DNA from 2 places in the Bradyrhizobium sp. WSM2793 genome. Region 2 is predicted to be linked to the other one. Evidence: riboswitches for the same ligand, from Rfam matches in the RefSeq annotation. Region 2 holds a riboswitch; the other holds the start of a gene.
The links. Region 2 has a riboswitch for cobalamin ahead of A3AS_RS0102190 (energy-coupling factor ABC transporter permease). Riboswitches for the same ligand answer to the same signal wherever they lie in the genome.
Positions count from the first base shown of each region.

Region 1: another riboswitch for cobalamin. It lies ahead of metE (5-methyltetrahydropteroyltriglutamate--homocysteine S-methyltransferase); the one in region 2 lies ahead of A3AS_RS0102190 (energy-coupling factor ABC transporter permease).

Region 1 covers NZ_KB902792.1:90,687-98,380, forward strand. Annotated here, with positions in the region: gene A3AS_RS0125530 (radical SAM protein) at 1-2, shown strand, start outside; gene metE (5-methyltetrahydropteroyltriglutamate--homocysteine S-methyltransferase) at 742-3,087, opposite strand; cobalamin riboswitch at 3,188-3,391, opposite strand; gene A3AS_RS0125540 (nodulate formation efficiency C protein) at 4,359-5,222, shown strand; gene A3AS_RS49235 (thermonuclease family protein) at 6,012-6,467, shown strand; gene A3AS_RS49240 (hypothetical protein) at 6,487-6,816, shown strand; gene A3AS_RS0125550 (carbonic anhydrase) at 6,851-7,570, shown strand.
Region 2 covers NZ_KB902768.1:501,376-509,069, forward strand. Annotated here, with positions in the region: gene A3AS_RS0102165 (bifunctional cobalt-precorrin-7 (C(5))-methyltransferase/cobalt-precorrin-6B (C(15))-methyltransferase) at 1-1,152, shown strand, start outside; gene A3AS_RS0102170 (cobalamin biosynthesis protein) at 1,149-1,517, shown strand; gene cobM (precorrin-4 C(11)-methyltransferase) at 1,514-2,296, shown strand; gene A3AS_RS0102180 (cobyrinate a,c-diamide synthase) at 2,296-3,606, shown strand; gene cobA (uroporphyrinogen-III C-methyltransferase) at 3,603-4,334, shown strand; cobalamin riboswitch at 4,380-4,599, shown strand; gene A3AS_RS0102190 (energy-coupling factor ABC transporter permease) at 4,636-5,313, shown strand; gene cobF (precorrin-6A synthase (deacetylating)) at 5,360-6,109, shown strand; gene cobT (nicotinate-nucleotide--dimethylbenzimidazole phosphoribosyltransferase) at 6,120-7,172, shown strand; gene A3AS_RS0102205 (histidine phosphatase family protein) at 7,165-7,694, opposite strand, start outside.

The sequences.
Region 1 (7,694 bases), on a different contig from region 2:
GAACGCCGTCTCGACCAAGGACTACCTTGCTCGCATCGGGCGGTCTGAACCGGCTGCGCCGAGCAGGACCACACTCACGGCTGAGGAGCACCCTGTCGGCACACGCCACCTTAAGTTCGTGACATACTCTGCGTGGCCCGCTCATAGATCTCAAACAGAGGCCCAAGCCGAAACCCGCCTATCGGGTGGAACCGGTCGACCAAGGATGCCTTAAGCAGGGTCCAAATCAATAGTAACCGCTCATGCACTGGCTACGCTTGGGAGATTCTTGGAGCCGGTTTTTTTTGGTATCGTCGCGCTGATCGAGCATAAGTTTTCCAGGCTGGAAAGCGCACCGAGCTTGCGGTTGGTGCCCTGCGGCGACCGCCCGGCATCACTGCCCCTCGTTGCTGTCGGCAACCGCTGCCAACGTGCACATGAGCGACAACCGTTGGTGTAGATTTCTAATCTCAAGCTATATCGGTCGCATACCACGGCATAATTGAGCTACGCTGAGCTTGTGCTTCAACTGGGCTCAGATCTTCGGCGAATGTCCTCGCCGTGATCGAACCGGCGGCTGTCCTCCCTCCGCCGATGGAAGTCCGCGCGATGCGTCAGCGTCGCTCCTCCCAGACTTTACTTCCGCCCGGCCCGCTAAGCGGGGCCGGGCATCTTTTTGTGTTCCCAAGGCTCCCTCGATCGTCGAGAACCCAAATGAGCACAAGCGGATCAGCTTTGTCGAGAAAAGACCCAAACCCGGGATTAACGGCCTCGCGGATCGGATGCAGCGCGCAGTTCGCGGGCGGCAGCGACCATGTTCGCTAGCGCCGGCCGAACCTCCTCCCATTTGCGCGTCTTCAGGCCGCAGTCCGGATTGACCCAGAGCTGCGAATCCTGCAGCCGTGTCCGAGCCAATGCCATCAGCTCCTTTATTTCGCCCGTCTCCGGAACGCGTGGAGAGTGGATGTCGTACACGCCCGGCCCGATCTGATTTGGATATTTGTAGTTCCTGAACACGTCGAGTAGTTCCATTTTCGAGCGCGACGTCTCGATCGAGATGACATCCGCATCCATTGCAGCAATCGCACCGATGATGTCGTTGAACTCCGAGTAGCACATATGCGTATGAATTTGCGTTTGATCGGCGACGCCCGATGAGCAGATGCGGAAGCAATCTACGGCCCAGTCGAGATAAGCCGTCCACTCCGATCGGCGCAACGGCAATCCTTCGCGGAGTGCAGCTTCGTCGATCTGGATCATGGTCGCACCAGCATTTTCGAGATCACGGACTTCGTCTCGGATCGCGAGCGCAATCTGGCGGCAGACCTCGCTTCTGGGAATATCATCGCGAACAAAGGACCAGTTCAAGATCGTCACCGGTCCGGTCAACATCGCCTTCATCAGCTTGCTCGTTAGTGATTGCGCGTAGCGCCACCAGTCTACGGTGATAGGCTTCGACCGCAAGACATCGCCAAATAGGATCGGTGGCCTGACGCAGCGCGAGCCGTAGGATTGCACCCATCCGTTCCTGGTAAATGCGAAGCCGGCGAGTTGCTCGCCGAAGTACTGCACCATGTCATTGCGCTCGAACTCGCCGTGCACGAGGACGTCAAGACCGATGTTCTCCTGCCAACGTACGGCGCGCGCAGTCTCCTCCTTGAGGAACCTGTCGTATTGCGCGTCGCTCATCGCGCCTCGCGCATGCGCCGCACGGGCATTCCGGACCTCTGGGGTCTGCGGAAACGATCCGATCGTCGTGGTAGGAAAAGCCGGTAGTCCGAAACGATTGCTTTGGATCTCGGCACGACGGGCAAATGGGCTGGCGCGCCGGCGCATGCTATGGTCGATCGCTCTCATCCGGGCAGCGACATTGGCATCGCGGATTTTCGGCGAAGTCAGGCGGACAGTCGCAGCACATTCCGACTCGGCAAGAGCTAGCGCAACATTCTGGTCGCCTGCGAGTGCCCGCGCCAGGATCGCAAGCTCGCGCATCTTCTGGACCGAGAAAGCAAGCCAGCTCTTGACGTCGGAAGCGAGCCCGGTCTCGAGTTCAACATCGACCGGCACATGAAGCAGCGAGCAGGATGGGGCGATCTGTACACGATCCTTGCCAAGCTTCGCAATCGCGGGTTCGAGCCGCTGGCGCAGCGAGGACAAATTCGACCGCCATACATTCCGGCCGTCGATCACGCCGAGCGAGATGACGAGATCACTTCGGCGGCCAGCAATGATCTGGTCCAATAACTGTGGCGCTCGAACCAGATCGAGGTGAAGTCCGGCAACTGGCAGCCTCAAGGCGGTGTCCAGGTTGTCGCCGAGGTTGCCAAAATAGCTGGCAACCATGATCTTGATGGCCGGCCCCTCCTTGGCGAGCCGGTCATAGGCATGGAGCAGAGATTTTCGCGCCCCCTCATCCACATCAAGAACCAGGCAGGGCTCATCGAACTGAACCCAATTTGCCCCACGTTTGGCCAATTCCTGCAGAACCTCGATATAGGCCGGTATCAGTTCATCCAGTAGTGAGAGTGGCTGGAACGCAGGATCGGCACTCTTGCCGAGCTTTAGGAATGTGACCGGCCCGATCAGGACAGGGCGGGTCTGAAAGCCAAGGGCCTTGGCTTCCTCATACTCCTCGATCGGCTTGCGAGAGCATAGCCTGAAAGTCTGTCCCCTGTGAAACTCGGGGACCATGTAGTGGTAGTTGGTGTCGAACCACTTGGTCATCTCCTGCGCGGAAGCGCCAAATCCGCGCGGTCCATGACCGCAACTCGCATCCTGGTCGTCGCATTGTGAACCGCGGGCCATGGCGAAGTACGTCTTGAGCGAAACGGATTCGGCTTTCGAGGCGTAGATCTCCGGGATGGCGCCAACCATGACACTTGTGTCGAGCACCTGGTCATACAGCGAGAAATCATTCGATGGAATGACCGTGACGCCGATAGATTTCTGACGAGCCCAGTTCGCGGCACGCAGGCCAGCTGCGTCCTCGAGCAACTGCTGTTCGCCGCTTTTTCCGGCCCAGTAGCTTTCTAGAGCGAGTTTGAGCTCGCGCCTGGGACCGATGCGTGGCGTTCCGAGCGTGGCAACCGGAAGGGAGAGAAGAGACATAGCGTAAACCCCATGTTGGGGGCAAAGGCCATGGCGGACGCAGCAGGGGAAGTCGCGCGGTGCGACGGCTGCTTGGCGCACCACCGGGACACCCCGCCCGTGGACGATATATTGTCGGGGCAGGTCTCCTGGCTCGCGGGTCATCGCTGCTGTCCGGCCTTCCCGAAGCCGCGCAGGCTTCAGTGACATCGTTGGACAGCGGCTCGCCGCTCACAGTTGCGGGGGCAGCGCCGGCATTTTCACCGGCTTCCCTCTTAGCTCCGGATCAAATGCAAACCGGAGAACCTCGACGACTTCGATTATCGGCAAGAGAACTCTTCCGTCAACCTCTCAGATTATGTCGCAAGCTAATGCTGCGAACATCTGCTACGCGAATGACCGAGTCTCTCTATCGCTGACCACGATTTAGAAGCGCTCTCCAATCAGCGATATCAGAATGACCTCGTAGCTACCTGCGCGTGGGGCCGCACGCCAGATCGGTGGAAAGGACAAATGCGGCTTGCGCGGCCGGGACTGCTGCCTCGAGCAGAACGCATTTGATGCGAGTCCCGGCTTCCCAGCGGTTCTTCGAGCACGTCCGCCATCCCAGCCGCCTTCTCGACCAACAGGATCCGTGTTGATTAGGCCCAAGACACCTGGCGAAAGCCAGCAACATACGCGGCGAACACGTTGATTTGCGTGCCAGCAAGACTCCAAATGCTCAACGGTGAAGATTGGCTTGGCGTCCTTGGCCATCTTGTGCAAAGCGCAGCTGACGGAGGCTGCCCTCGACTTCCGGAGCGCCGCATATCGCGAAAAGAGCGCCAACCGCGCCGCGGCCCCTTGGCCACAAGTGCCCAAAGGCATGGCAGAGATCGAAGGCCCACATTCCGGCAACGATAAACCAAACGGTTCAATGGCGGCAAACGTGCTCCCCATTCTCATCAGGACACTGAGGCGTTCCCCTGCGCCGTCGAATATCCGGTGCGTGACGAGGATAGATAAGCCGCGATGGATAGGCTGAATGGAACGATCGAAACGTCGCAAGTCGGAAAGTCGACAAAGAGGACATAAAACCGGTGCGAATTGCCGTCTATTACCTGGCACGAAGAATGCAAGTCCTCGGCATGCCCAGTCTCCTCCTGCTGGGCATGTCCAGCACAGCAAATTGGGGCTGTCGCTGGCGACTGAAGTTAGCGGCGCGTGACATAGAGGGGAGCGCCTGCTCGCGCGGGACACCATCGGTCGCCCCGTCGCGTAGCCGCTAACTTCTTGCGCTCGCGCATAACAAGTTGAAGGTTGCCCGCTTTGAAAGACGTGTTGATGAAAAACCAGATGGGCGGACGGTTATGAAGAGAATGTCTGGAAGACGCGCGCTATGGTTTTGTCTCGGTGGACCGCTGATCTGCCTGGCCGCGCTGGCTGCCATGAGCAACAGTGTTCGCGCCAACGACAGCCCCCTTGTCGACATAGTCAAGTCAACGTGGCGAGCGCAAGATGGTGAGACGATAGAACAAATTCTCTCCAACGTCTCGAAGGTGGCACACTTCGTCCCTCGAACGTGGGGCGTCGCTGAACTTGACCGAAATGAATATGTTTTCGTTTCGTGGACCAGGCACCGGGACAATAAATCAGACGAACAGTACGTTATCACCTGGAAGATCGCGCTCGACGGGACGATTGAACTTGCGTCGACCTATGCAAAGCCGATGGAATTGGGCTGGCGCGCCCTGGCGCTCTCGTTGATCGCCAGTGAAGTCGCGGATGGCGAAAGGGACGCAAATCTTCGCTTTCTGCATGACCCGACCAACTTCAACTTTGTGACGACCGCGCAGGGCCAGCTCGGCGATCTTCTGCGGCAGGGCCGCTGCAACATCGTTGAACCTGTCGGAGTGAACTACTTGCCGAAGCAGAATGACAAGCCAACCGAGAAGGGTGATCTGTGGCGCGTTCTGCTTTTGGTGAACTGTAATATCGCAGGGCCCCGCTATTTTACCCATAACGGGGTCATCACTTTCGAGAAGAGCGAAGGACAAGATTGGGAGCCGCAATCTTCTTTTGCCAAGCGTATCGCGGCCTTTCCTCCTGGCTCCTGGTTCGCTCGCATGGAGCCAAAGGAACGGGACGAGTTAGAGGGGAGCGAAAGGCCTCGGTAAATGGTCCCGCAGAGCAAGATCGCACCGCAGCTCCTTTAGCGCCGAACGCCTCAGAGCAACTGCAAGACATATCAGCCCTAAAGTCGCAGTGTTTACGCCTTCGCAACAGTCGCGAGCCTTTCCCGCAGGCTTCAGCCCGTCATCGAAAACCTCGGGCAGCACGATTAGCTCGCATGGGAAAACGCTTCTTGAGTTCTGCTCCACCTGCCCTAGCGTCGTCTCTGGTTGGGAATTCGGCTCTGAGTCGGCCATCCACTTCAAGCGCGTAAGAAGAGACCGGCAGTTCACGGGTGGCTGCAACCATTTCATTCCCATTGTGCAGCGAGTGGTTGAGAATGATGCGTAGCTTGAGTCGGCCAAACCGCACCAGAGCTTTTCGTGACAGGAATTTACGGCGAAATGTCATCGCTCTCGTCGAGACCGCCGGCAGCCTTCTGTCTGCCGATGGAAGTTGGCACGAAGCATAGCAGGGTCGCTCGTCCACGCCTGACTTCTACTCCACCGCCAAAAATTCACAGGCGCTTTTTGTTCAAGCGCGGCAGAAACAGCGTTCCGAGCTTCGGCTTTCTCCTGCATCGCGAGTTCGGCGCTGAGCGATGGGGATCTCCTCCTCAGGTCGAGAGGGTGCAGTGCGCGCCCAGTGAGAGAGACCGGCGACGCTCGAAGGATACCGCGACACGCGCACCAGAAGAAATCTCTTGAACCTCACGCAGCGTCAGGTCGTAGGTTCGAAATCTCGACCAAGCTTTCATAAAGCACACGTCGAACGATGCCGGCCGAATAACGGACATGATGCGTCCAGCGGTCGAATGTGGCGGCACCGGCTCGTGCGTGAACATGGATCAAGAGCGAAAGGTTATTGTCGGGATGAAACACCGCGTAATGATGGTCGCATTGCTCGCTCTCATCACATCTCCGGTCTGCGCGGGAAAACTCAGCGGTGCTCCGCGCATCGTCGACGGCAATACGATCGAGATCGAGCAAACCAAGATTCGGCTCTCAGGGATCGAAGCTCCTGAGACTGATCAGATTTGCCTCGACGCCCACGGCAGGAAATGGGCTTGCGGCGTAGCTGCTCGCGACGAGCTTATCAAGCATTCGAACGGACGAACGTGGGATTGTCATACCACAGGAGTTGATGAGTACAGGAGATCACTCGGCAGTTGCTTTATCGAAGGCGAAGATGTGAACGCCTGGATGGTACGCTCGGGCTGGGCACTATCGTCGGGTCCATCTAACCGATAGCTATGCTATCTATGAGTTGGTGGCGAGCACAGGCTATGCGGGGCTGTGGTCGGGGGCGTTCATCGCGCCTTGGGACTGGCGTCGCCGCAACAAGAGGACGATCATCGTCGGCGCGAGTTCGATTCCGATCGACGCTCAGGAACTCCTGCTCGGATCCGCTCTGCTATCGGACCCGCCCTCGCCCGAGTGTCTGATAAAAGGCACCGTGGACCTCAACGGCGAGCGCATTTATCACCTGCCCGGGCAACTCAGTTACGGACAAATCGACATGACGAAGAAGCCCGGTGAACGCTGGTTCTGCAGCGAGGCGGAAGCCGAAGCCACCGGGTGGCGTAAAGCCGCGCGATGAGGTCAGACGCATGCATGCAGGCCGTTCTCCGAATATGTCCTATCTCACCAAGATCGCGGCTTCGCGCCGCTCGCTGTTGCTGTTCGCTGTTTCGGCGGTTTGCCTACGGCTTGGCAACAACATTGTCGATGCGAAGCAAGCAAAAGCGCCGCCCAAGCCACATAACCTGCTCTCGCCGGATGCTGCCCTGAAGCGGCTGATGGAAGGGAACGATCGCTATGTCCAGGGCGCATCACGAGGCGACGATTTCAAGCGCGAGCGCCCGGTTTTGGTCGATGGGCAGAACCCATATGCGGCGGTTCTGAGCTGCGCCGATTCTCGCGTGGCGCCTGAACTTGTCTTTGGCACCGGACTTGGTGATCTGTTTGTCTGCCGCCTCGCCGGCAACTTCGCCAACGATGACACGCTCGCCAGTATGGAATATGCGGTCGCCGTGCTGAACACGCCGCTGATCCTGGTACTTGGCCACGATCATTGCGGCGCGATAGACGCCGCGATCAAGTCGCTCCAGGACGATAAGCCGCCGCCGGGCCACATTTCATCCCTCGTCGCTGCGCTTGCGCCTGCGGTACAAGCATCTCGCCAGCAAACCGGTGACACATTCGCCGAAGCAACCCGACAAAATGTAATCGATAATGTCAACAAACTCAAATCGGCGGGGCCGATTCTGAACGCGGCAGTTGAGCAGAACAGACTGAAGGTCGTCGGGGGCCTGTATCGGCTCGCCACGGGCAGGGTCGATTTGGTGAGCTGACGCTGGCACCTTCGCGCGGCCGGCCAGTCGTTTGCCGCCTGATACAGGGCTTCGATCGAGTTCCGCACAATTCGCTCGTCCACCGGCTGCATCAAATGCACCGAATACAATCCGCTCCACAATT
Region 2 (7,694 bases):
ATCGGCGAAGATGGCCTTGCCGGGCTGTCGGAGGCAAGCCGAAAGGCGCTCAATGAGGCCGAAACCGTCTTCGGTGGTGAACGGCATCTCGCGCTTGCCGGCGTCGGCAGCCGCGGCCGTCCGTGGCCGGTGCCGTTCGACGCCGATATCGTTCTGAGCAGCCGCGGCAGGCCGACGGCGGTGCTCGCCTCCGGTGATCCGTTCTGGCATGGCGCCGGTGCAGCTCTCGCCGAGAAGCTGCAGGCCGGCGAGTGGATCGCGCATTCGGCACCGTCGACCTTCTCGCTTGCGGCCGCGCGGCTGGGCTGGCGGCTCGAATCCACCGTCTGCCTGGGGCTTCACGCCGCACCGTTCGAACGTCTCGTTCCGCATCTGGTGCGAGGAGCGCGCATCATCTGCCTCGTGCGCGATGGGAAAGCGGCAAGCGATCTCGCAAAATGGTTGAGCGAGCGCGGATGGGGCGCCTCGGCCTTCTGGACGCTCGCCGCACTCGGTGGTCCGCGCGAAAGCATCCAAGAACATCGCGCCGACGGTTTCGCCGGTGATCCCGCTGGAAACCTGGTCGCAGTCGCCGTTGAGGCGAGGGGCACGCAAGGCATTCCCCGCAGCTCGGGACTTTCGGACGATCTGTTCGTCCATGACGGCCAGATCACCAAGCGGCCAGTGCGCGCGCTCGCGCTCTCGGCGCTGGCGCCGCGTCCGGGCGAGCGACTGTGGGATATCGGCGCCGGCTCGGGGTCGATCTCGGTCGAGTGGGCGCTGTGCGGCGGGACGGCGACTGCGATCGAGGCGCGCGAGGAACGCGCCGCAAACATCCGCAGCAATGCAGCGGCGTTTGGACTTTCGCACCGGATCACCGTCGTCAAAGGGAGGGCGCCCGAGGCTGTTGCTGCCCTGGAAGCACCGGATGCGGTCTTCATCGGCGGCGGCCTCGATAGCGCGATGTTCGATGCGATCTGGTCGCGGCTTGCGCCGGGCACGCGGCTGGTTGCACATTCAGTCACATTGGAGACGGAAGCGTTGCTCGGCGATCTGCACCAGCGCCACGGCGGCGAGCTGATGCGGGTCGACATCGCTTATGCTGGCCCGCTCGGCCGTTACCGCTCCTGGGAGACGGCACGGCCGGTGGTGCAGTGGAGTACGGTCCGATGAAGGTGGCCGGGTTTGGGTTCAGGAGAGATGTCAGTCTCGCTTCGCTGCGCGAAGCACTGCTGGCGGCGGGTGATCCCGAAGGTCTTATGGCGATTGCAACCGTTAGCGACAAGGCTGATGCTGAGCCGCTGCAGGAGCTCGCGCGTGAGTGCGGTGTGCCGATCAAGGCTGTTCCAGCCGATATGTTGGCCGGCATCGCCACGCCGACCCAGTCCAATCTCGTGATGGAGAAGTTCGGCACTGGATCGGTCGCCGAAGCCGCGGCGCTCGCTGCGGCCGGGCCTCGTGCACGGCTGATTTCGACACGCGTTGTCTCGCAGGATCGCACGGCGACGGCCGCGATCGCGGAAGGAGACGGCGCATGACGGTGCATTTCATTGGCGCAGGGCCGGGCGCGCCTGATCTGCTGACGTTGCGGGGGCGCGACCTGATCGCGGTCTGTCCGGTCTGCCTCTATGCCGGCTCGCTGGTCCCCGAGGGCGTGCTGGCGCATTGCCCGCCCGGCGCGCGCATCGTCAATACCGCGCCGCTGTCGCTCGACGAGATCATTGCCGAGATCGCTGCCGCGCATGCGGCGGGCAAGGACGTTGCTCGCCTGCATTCGGGCGATCTCTCGATCTGGTCGGCGATGGGCGAGCAGCTCCGCCGCCTGCGCGCACTTGGCATTCCGTTCACTGTGACGCCTGGTGTGCCGTCCTTCTCGGCCGCAGCGGCAGCGCTCGAGGTCGAGCTGACGCTGCCGGGCCTTGCCCAGACAGTCGTGCTGACGCGCACGCCGGGCCGCGCCAGCGCGATGCCCGAGCGCGAGAAGTTGGCAGCCTTCGCCGCGACCGGTGCAGTGCTTGCGATCCATCTGTCGATCCATCTGCTCGACAAGGTCGTCGCCGAGCTCGCGCCGCATTATGGCGCGGATTGCCCGATCGCCATCGTCTGGCGCGCGAGCTGGCCGGATCAGCGCATCATCCGCGCCACGCTGGCTACGCTCGATGCTGCCATCGGCACCGAGATGGAGCGCACCGCGATCATTCTGGTCGGCAAGACGCTCGGCGCTGCGGATTTCGACGAGAGCCGCCTTTACGCCGCCGATTACGATCGCCGCTATCGGCCGGTCGGCGCCGAGCCGCGTTTTCCGGAGGGCTCGTGATGGGGGCAGGCCTCGTCATCTCCGCACCGGCCTCCGGCGTCGGCAAGACCACGCTGACGCTGGCGCTCGCGCGCGCCTGGCGCCATCGCGGCTTGAACGTGCAGTGCTTCAAGAGCGGTCCCGATTACATCGATCCCGCCTTCCACGCCGCCGCCACGGGGCGCGCTTCCGTCAACGTCGATAGCTGGGCGATGGATCGCGGGGCGATCTCGCATCTCGTCAGCCGCGGCGCGGACGCCGATGTCGTGCTTGCCGAGGGATCGATGGGCCTGTTCGACGGCGTCGCCGCGCCCGGTGTTTCCGGCACCGGTGCCACCGCCGACATTGCGGAGATGCTGGGCTGGCCGGTGGTGCTGGTGATCGATCCTTCCGGACAAGCGCAGACCGCGGCGGCGATCGCCGCGGGTCTTCGTGATTATCGCCCCGGCGTACGGCTCGCCGGTGTCGTGCTCAACCGCGTTGCCAGCCCGCGCCACGAAGACCTCGTGCGGCGTGCGCTCAACGACGCGGGCATTGCCGTGTTCGGCGCGCTGCCGCGCCATGCCGAGATCAGCCTGCCGAAGCGGCATCTCGGCCTGGTGCAGGCCGAGGAGCAGGCCGAGATCGGCAAGCTGATCGACGAGGCCGCGCGCTTCGTTGCCGAGCATGTCGATCTCGATGCGGTGCTGCGATCGGCTGCGTCCTGGACACCACAACCCGCCGCGAATGGGCTGAACGTGACGCCGCCGGGCCAGCGCATCGCGCTCGCGCGCGATGCGGCGTTCTCTTTCGTCTATCCGCACATGCTGGAAGCCTGGCGCGGGGCGGGCGCGGAGATCTCGACATTCTCGCCGCTCTCCGATGAAGCGCCCGACGCGAGCGCCGATGTGTGCTGGCTGCCCGGCGGTTATCCCGAGCTGCATGCCGGCAAGATCGCGGCCAATGCGCGTTTTCGCAGCGGCCTGCGCGCCTTCGCCGAAACGCGACCGGTGCACGGCGAATGCGGAGGCTATATGGTGCTGGGAACCGCTTTGACCGATGCGGACGGTGTTCGCCATGAGATGACAGGCCTGCTTGGCCTCGAGACCAGCTTTGCCAAACGTCGCATGCATCTCGGTTATCGTCTCGCGACGCTGGCCGCGCCGATGCCGGGACATCGCCCCAGTGCACGTCTGCGCGGCCATGAGTTCCACTATTCGACCATTCTTGCCCAGCCTGATACGCCGTTGGCAGTCGTGCACGATGCAACCGGCGCGGTCATTGCCGAGACCGGCTCGCAGCGCGGCCACGCCACCGGCACGTTCTTTCATCTGATCGCGGAGGACCGGTGAGCGGATTCGTCTCCTTCATCTCCGCCGGACCCGGCGACCCCGAGCTTCTCACGCTCAAGGGCGCCGCGCGGCTGCGCGAGGCCGACGTCGTGCTCTATGACGATCTCGCCTCCGGCGCGATCCTTGATCTCGCCCGGCCCGGCGCCAATCTCGTCGCGGTGGGGAAACGGGCAGGGCGTCCCTCGACCAAGCAGCACCACGTCAACCGCCTGCTGGTCGACTATGCCGCAACAGGTGTGCGCGTGGTTCGGCTCAAGTCGGGCGATGCCGGCATTTTCGGCCGGCTCGAGGAGGAGCTGGAGACGCTGCGTGAGGCCGGCATCGGCTACGAGATCGTTCCCGGCGTCACCTCGGCCTGCGTTGCCGCGGCGCAAGCCGGCATCCCCCTGACCCGGCGCCACACCTCGCGCCGGGTGCAATTCGTCACCGGCGCTGATGTCACCGGCGAGTTGCCGCCGAATCTGAATTGGGCGGCCCTGGCCGATCCTGAGGCGACGACCGTGGTCTATATGGGCCGGCGCACCTTCCCCGCGCTTGTCGCAAAGTTGGTCGCGCACGGCCTCGCTGCGGATACCCCCGCGCTGTTCGCCGAATCCCTCGGCCGCCCGGACGAACGGCTGGTCCGCACCACCATCGCCGAGCTTGCCGAGCAGCTTGCGCGCGGCGGCGCCGCCTCGACGGCCGCCGTGATCCTGTTTGGGGCGCTGGCGGGGGATTATCCGTCATGACAGCCTTGGCCGCCGTTCGCCCCTTGACGCAGGCTCAGCGAAAGGGGCACACAAGAGAGGCATGGTGCTCGACGCGGCGCAAAGCGCCGGAGCATAATCGGGAATGGGGGTGGGCGGACCCAGTTGCGTCGCCCAAAACCCCGGCCGCCCCCGCGACTGTAAGCGGTGAGGGACTCCGATCAGCCACTGGGCCGCAAGGTCCGGGAAGGCCGGAAATCCCGGGGAACCGCGAGCCAGGAGACCGGCCCTGCACGTTTTGAGGCCAAGGCCGTCGGGTGTGACGGCAGGAAGGAATTGAGCCATGCATATCGAACCCGGGGTCGTGACGGGCGCCAAGCTCGTGTTGAGTTACGCAACCGGCATCGCCGCAGGCGGCGTTGCGCTGAAGCTTGCGGTGGAGACCGTGCGTGAGCAGGGCATCACGTCGTTCGCAGCGCGGACGCTCGCCACCACAGTCCTTGTGTTCATCTTCTTCGAGATACTGCCGCACTTCCCGGTCGGCGTCTCCGAGGTGCACTTCATTCTCGGCTCGACACTGTTCCTGCTGTTCGGCGCAGCGCCCGCGGCCTTCGGCCTCGCATTCGGCCTGCTGCTCCAGGGCGTATTCTTCGAGCCGGTCGACATCCCGCAATACGGCATGAACGTCACGACGCTGCTGGTGCCGCTGTTCGCGATCCAGGCGATCGCCACACGGATCATCTCGCGGAACACCGCCTATGTCGATTTGAAGTATCGGCAGGCGTTGGCGCTCTCGACGACCTACCAGGCCGGCGTGATCGCCTGGGTGGCGTTCTGGGCGCTCTATGGCTCGGGCTTTGCGATGAGCAACCTCGCCAACATCGCGACGTTCGCGGCGTCCTATGCGCTGGTCATCGTGATCGAGCCGCTCGCCGATCTCGCGGTACTGGCACTGGCGAAGTCGCTGCGCGGCGTCACCGCGCCCGGTCTCGTCACCCCGCGCCTGCATAACCCGGCCTGAGAGACAAGCGAACGGGCGGCCAGCAAGGCCGCCCGTCGCGTTCGCGATGCTCACGCTTTCCCTGATAGGCATCGGTTGCGGCGATCCCGACCAGCTGACGCGCGCCGCTGTCCGAGCGATCAACGCCGCCGATCTCGTCCTGATCCCGCGCAAGGGAACGGCGAAGTCCGATCTCGCCGATCTCAGGCGGACGATCTGCGCGGATGTGCTTACCAGCGACAAGACAGCCATCGCCGAATTCGACCTTCCCGTGCGCGACGCAGGTGAGGCGGAATACCGTAAGGGCGTGGACGATTGGCACGATGCGGTTGCCGCGACTTGGTCGAAAGCGATTGCGAACCATCTCGAAGGCGAGGGCAAGGTTGCGCTGCTGATCTGGGGCGATCCTTCGCTCTACGACTCCTCGCTGCGCATTGCGCGGCGGCTCAATCCCCTGCCTGACATCGAGGTCGTGCCCGGCATCACCTCGATCCAGGCGCTGTGCGCGGCGCATGCGCTGCCGCTCAACGATATAGGCGAGCCCTTTCTGGTCACGACGGGGCGGCGTTTGCGCGAAGGCGGCTGGCCGGCAGGGGTGGATACCGTTGTTGTAATGCTCGACGGCGGCACGGCATTCCAGTCGCTTGATCCAGCCGGGATTCAAATCTATTGGGGCGCCTATCTCGGCATGCCCGATCAGATCGTCATGTCCGGCGTGCTCGCCGAGGTTGGCCCGCGCATCGTCGCGGCGCGGCAGGAAGCGCGCGAGCGGCATGGCTGGATCATGGACAGCTACATTCTCAAGCGCAGGCCGTAAGCGAGGCAGCATGCTCCCCGAATGGGTCACCCGAAATTGCCCCGATGTCTCCGCCGTGCATCGCGAGGCGGCGATCGCACGGCAGGCGCAACTGACAAAGCCGACCGGTGCACTTGGCCGGCTGGAGCAGCTCGCGATCGAGCTTGCGGGCCTGCAGGCGACCGAACAGCCGCGTGCCGCACGGGTGCCGATCATCGTCTTCGCCGGCGACCACGGCATCGTCGCGCAGGGCGTCTCGGCCTATCCGCAAGCCGTGACCATCGCGATGATGGCGAACTTTGCCTCCGGCGGCGCCGCGATCTCGGTGCTGGCGCGCGAGCTTGGCTCGAGCCTGGAGGTGGTCGACGCCGGCACGCTGGCAACAGAGGCGATGGCGGGTGTCATCTCCGACAAGCCGCGCCATGGCACGCGCGATTTCAGCGTCGAAGCCGCGCTCGCACCCGCCGAGCTGGCGTATGCGTTCGAGGCCGGCCAGCGCGCGGTTGCGCGCGCGCAAGCCAATCAGCCCGATCTCTTGATCTTCGGCGAGATGGGGATCGGCAACACCACCACGTCGGCGGCGATCGCGGCGGGCCTGCTCGGCATCAGCGCCGAAGAGATCGCGGGCAGCGGCACCGGCGTCGATGCGGCCGGCCGCGCACATAAGGCCCGCGTGATCGACGCGGCGATCGCGCGTCACGGCGTTGGCGGCGCCTCGCCCGAAAAAATCCTGTGTGCCGTCGGCGGCCTGGAGATCGCGGCGATCTCAGGTGCGATCATTGCGGCGGCGCAGCGCCGTATTCCCGTATTGATCGATGGCTTCATCGTATCGGTGGCGGCGCTCGCAGCAGTACGGCTCAATCCGTCGTGCCGGCCGTTCCTACTGCCGTCGCATCAATCGGCGGAGCAGGGGCATCGGCTGGTGTTGCGCGCGCTGAACGTGCAGCCGTTGATCAGCCTCGATCTCAGGCTCGGCGAGGGATCGGGTGCCGCCATCGCGCTGCCGCTGGTGCGGCTCGCCTGTAGCCTTCACAACGGCATGGCGACGTTCGCGCAGGCCAATGTGCCTGACAGACCTAACTGATCGGCTGATTGACGGAGACGACGCGCCAGCCGGCCGCAAGGCGATCGATCCGGGTCAGCGACAGCGGATCGACCACGAAGCGCAAGGCGGCCTGCGGCGTCAGATCCAGCGCGATGCAGAGCGCGGCGCGGATGGTGCCGGAATGCACGACGAGCGTGGCCGATCCGGCTGCGATCCGCGACAGGCCCAGCCGGACACGCGCGACCTGATCCGCAAAGCTCTCGCCGCCCGGCGGCCGTCCGCCAGCCGGATCGCTCCAGAACTGCGCGTAAGCCTCGCCGCGGGTCGCCTCGAGTTGGTCATGGCGATGGCCGGTCCAGTCACCAAAATCCTGCTCGCGGAATTCACTGACCAGCTTCGGTTCGAGTCCCAGCGCGCGTGCCGTCTCGACCGTGCGCCGCGACGGGCTTGCGTAGCTGGCGGCATCCCTCGGCAGGCGCCGTCGCACGGCGTCCAGTTGCACGCGATCGCTGAGATCGGCCGGCGCGTCGACGGCATGGATGGTGCCTGTGACGCTCGCGA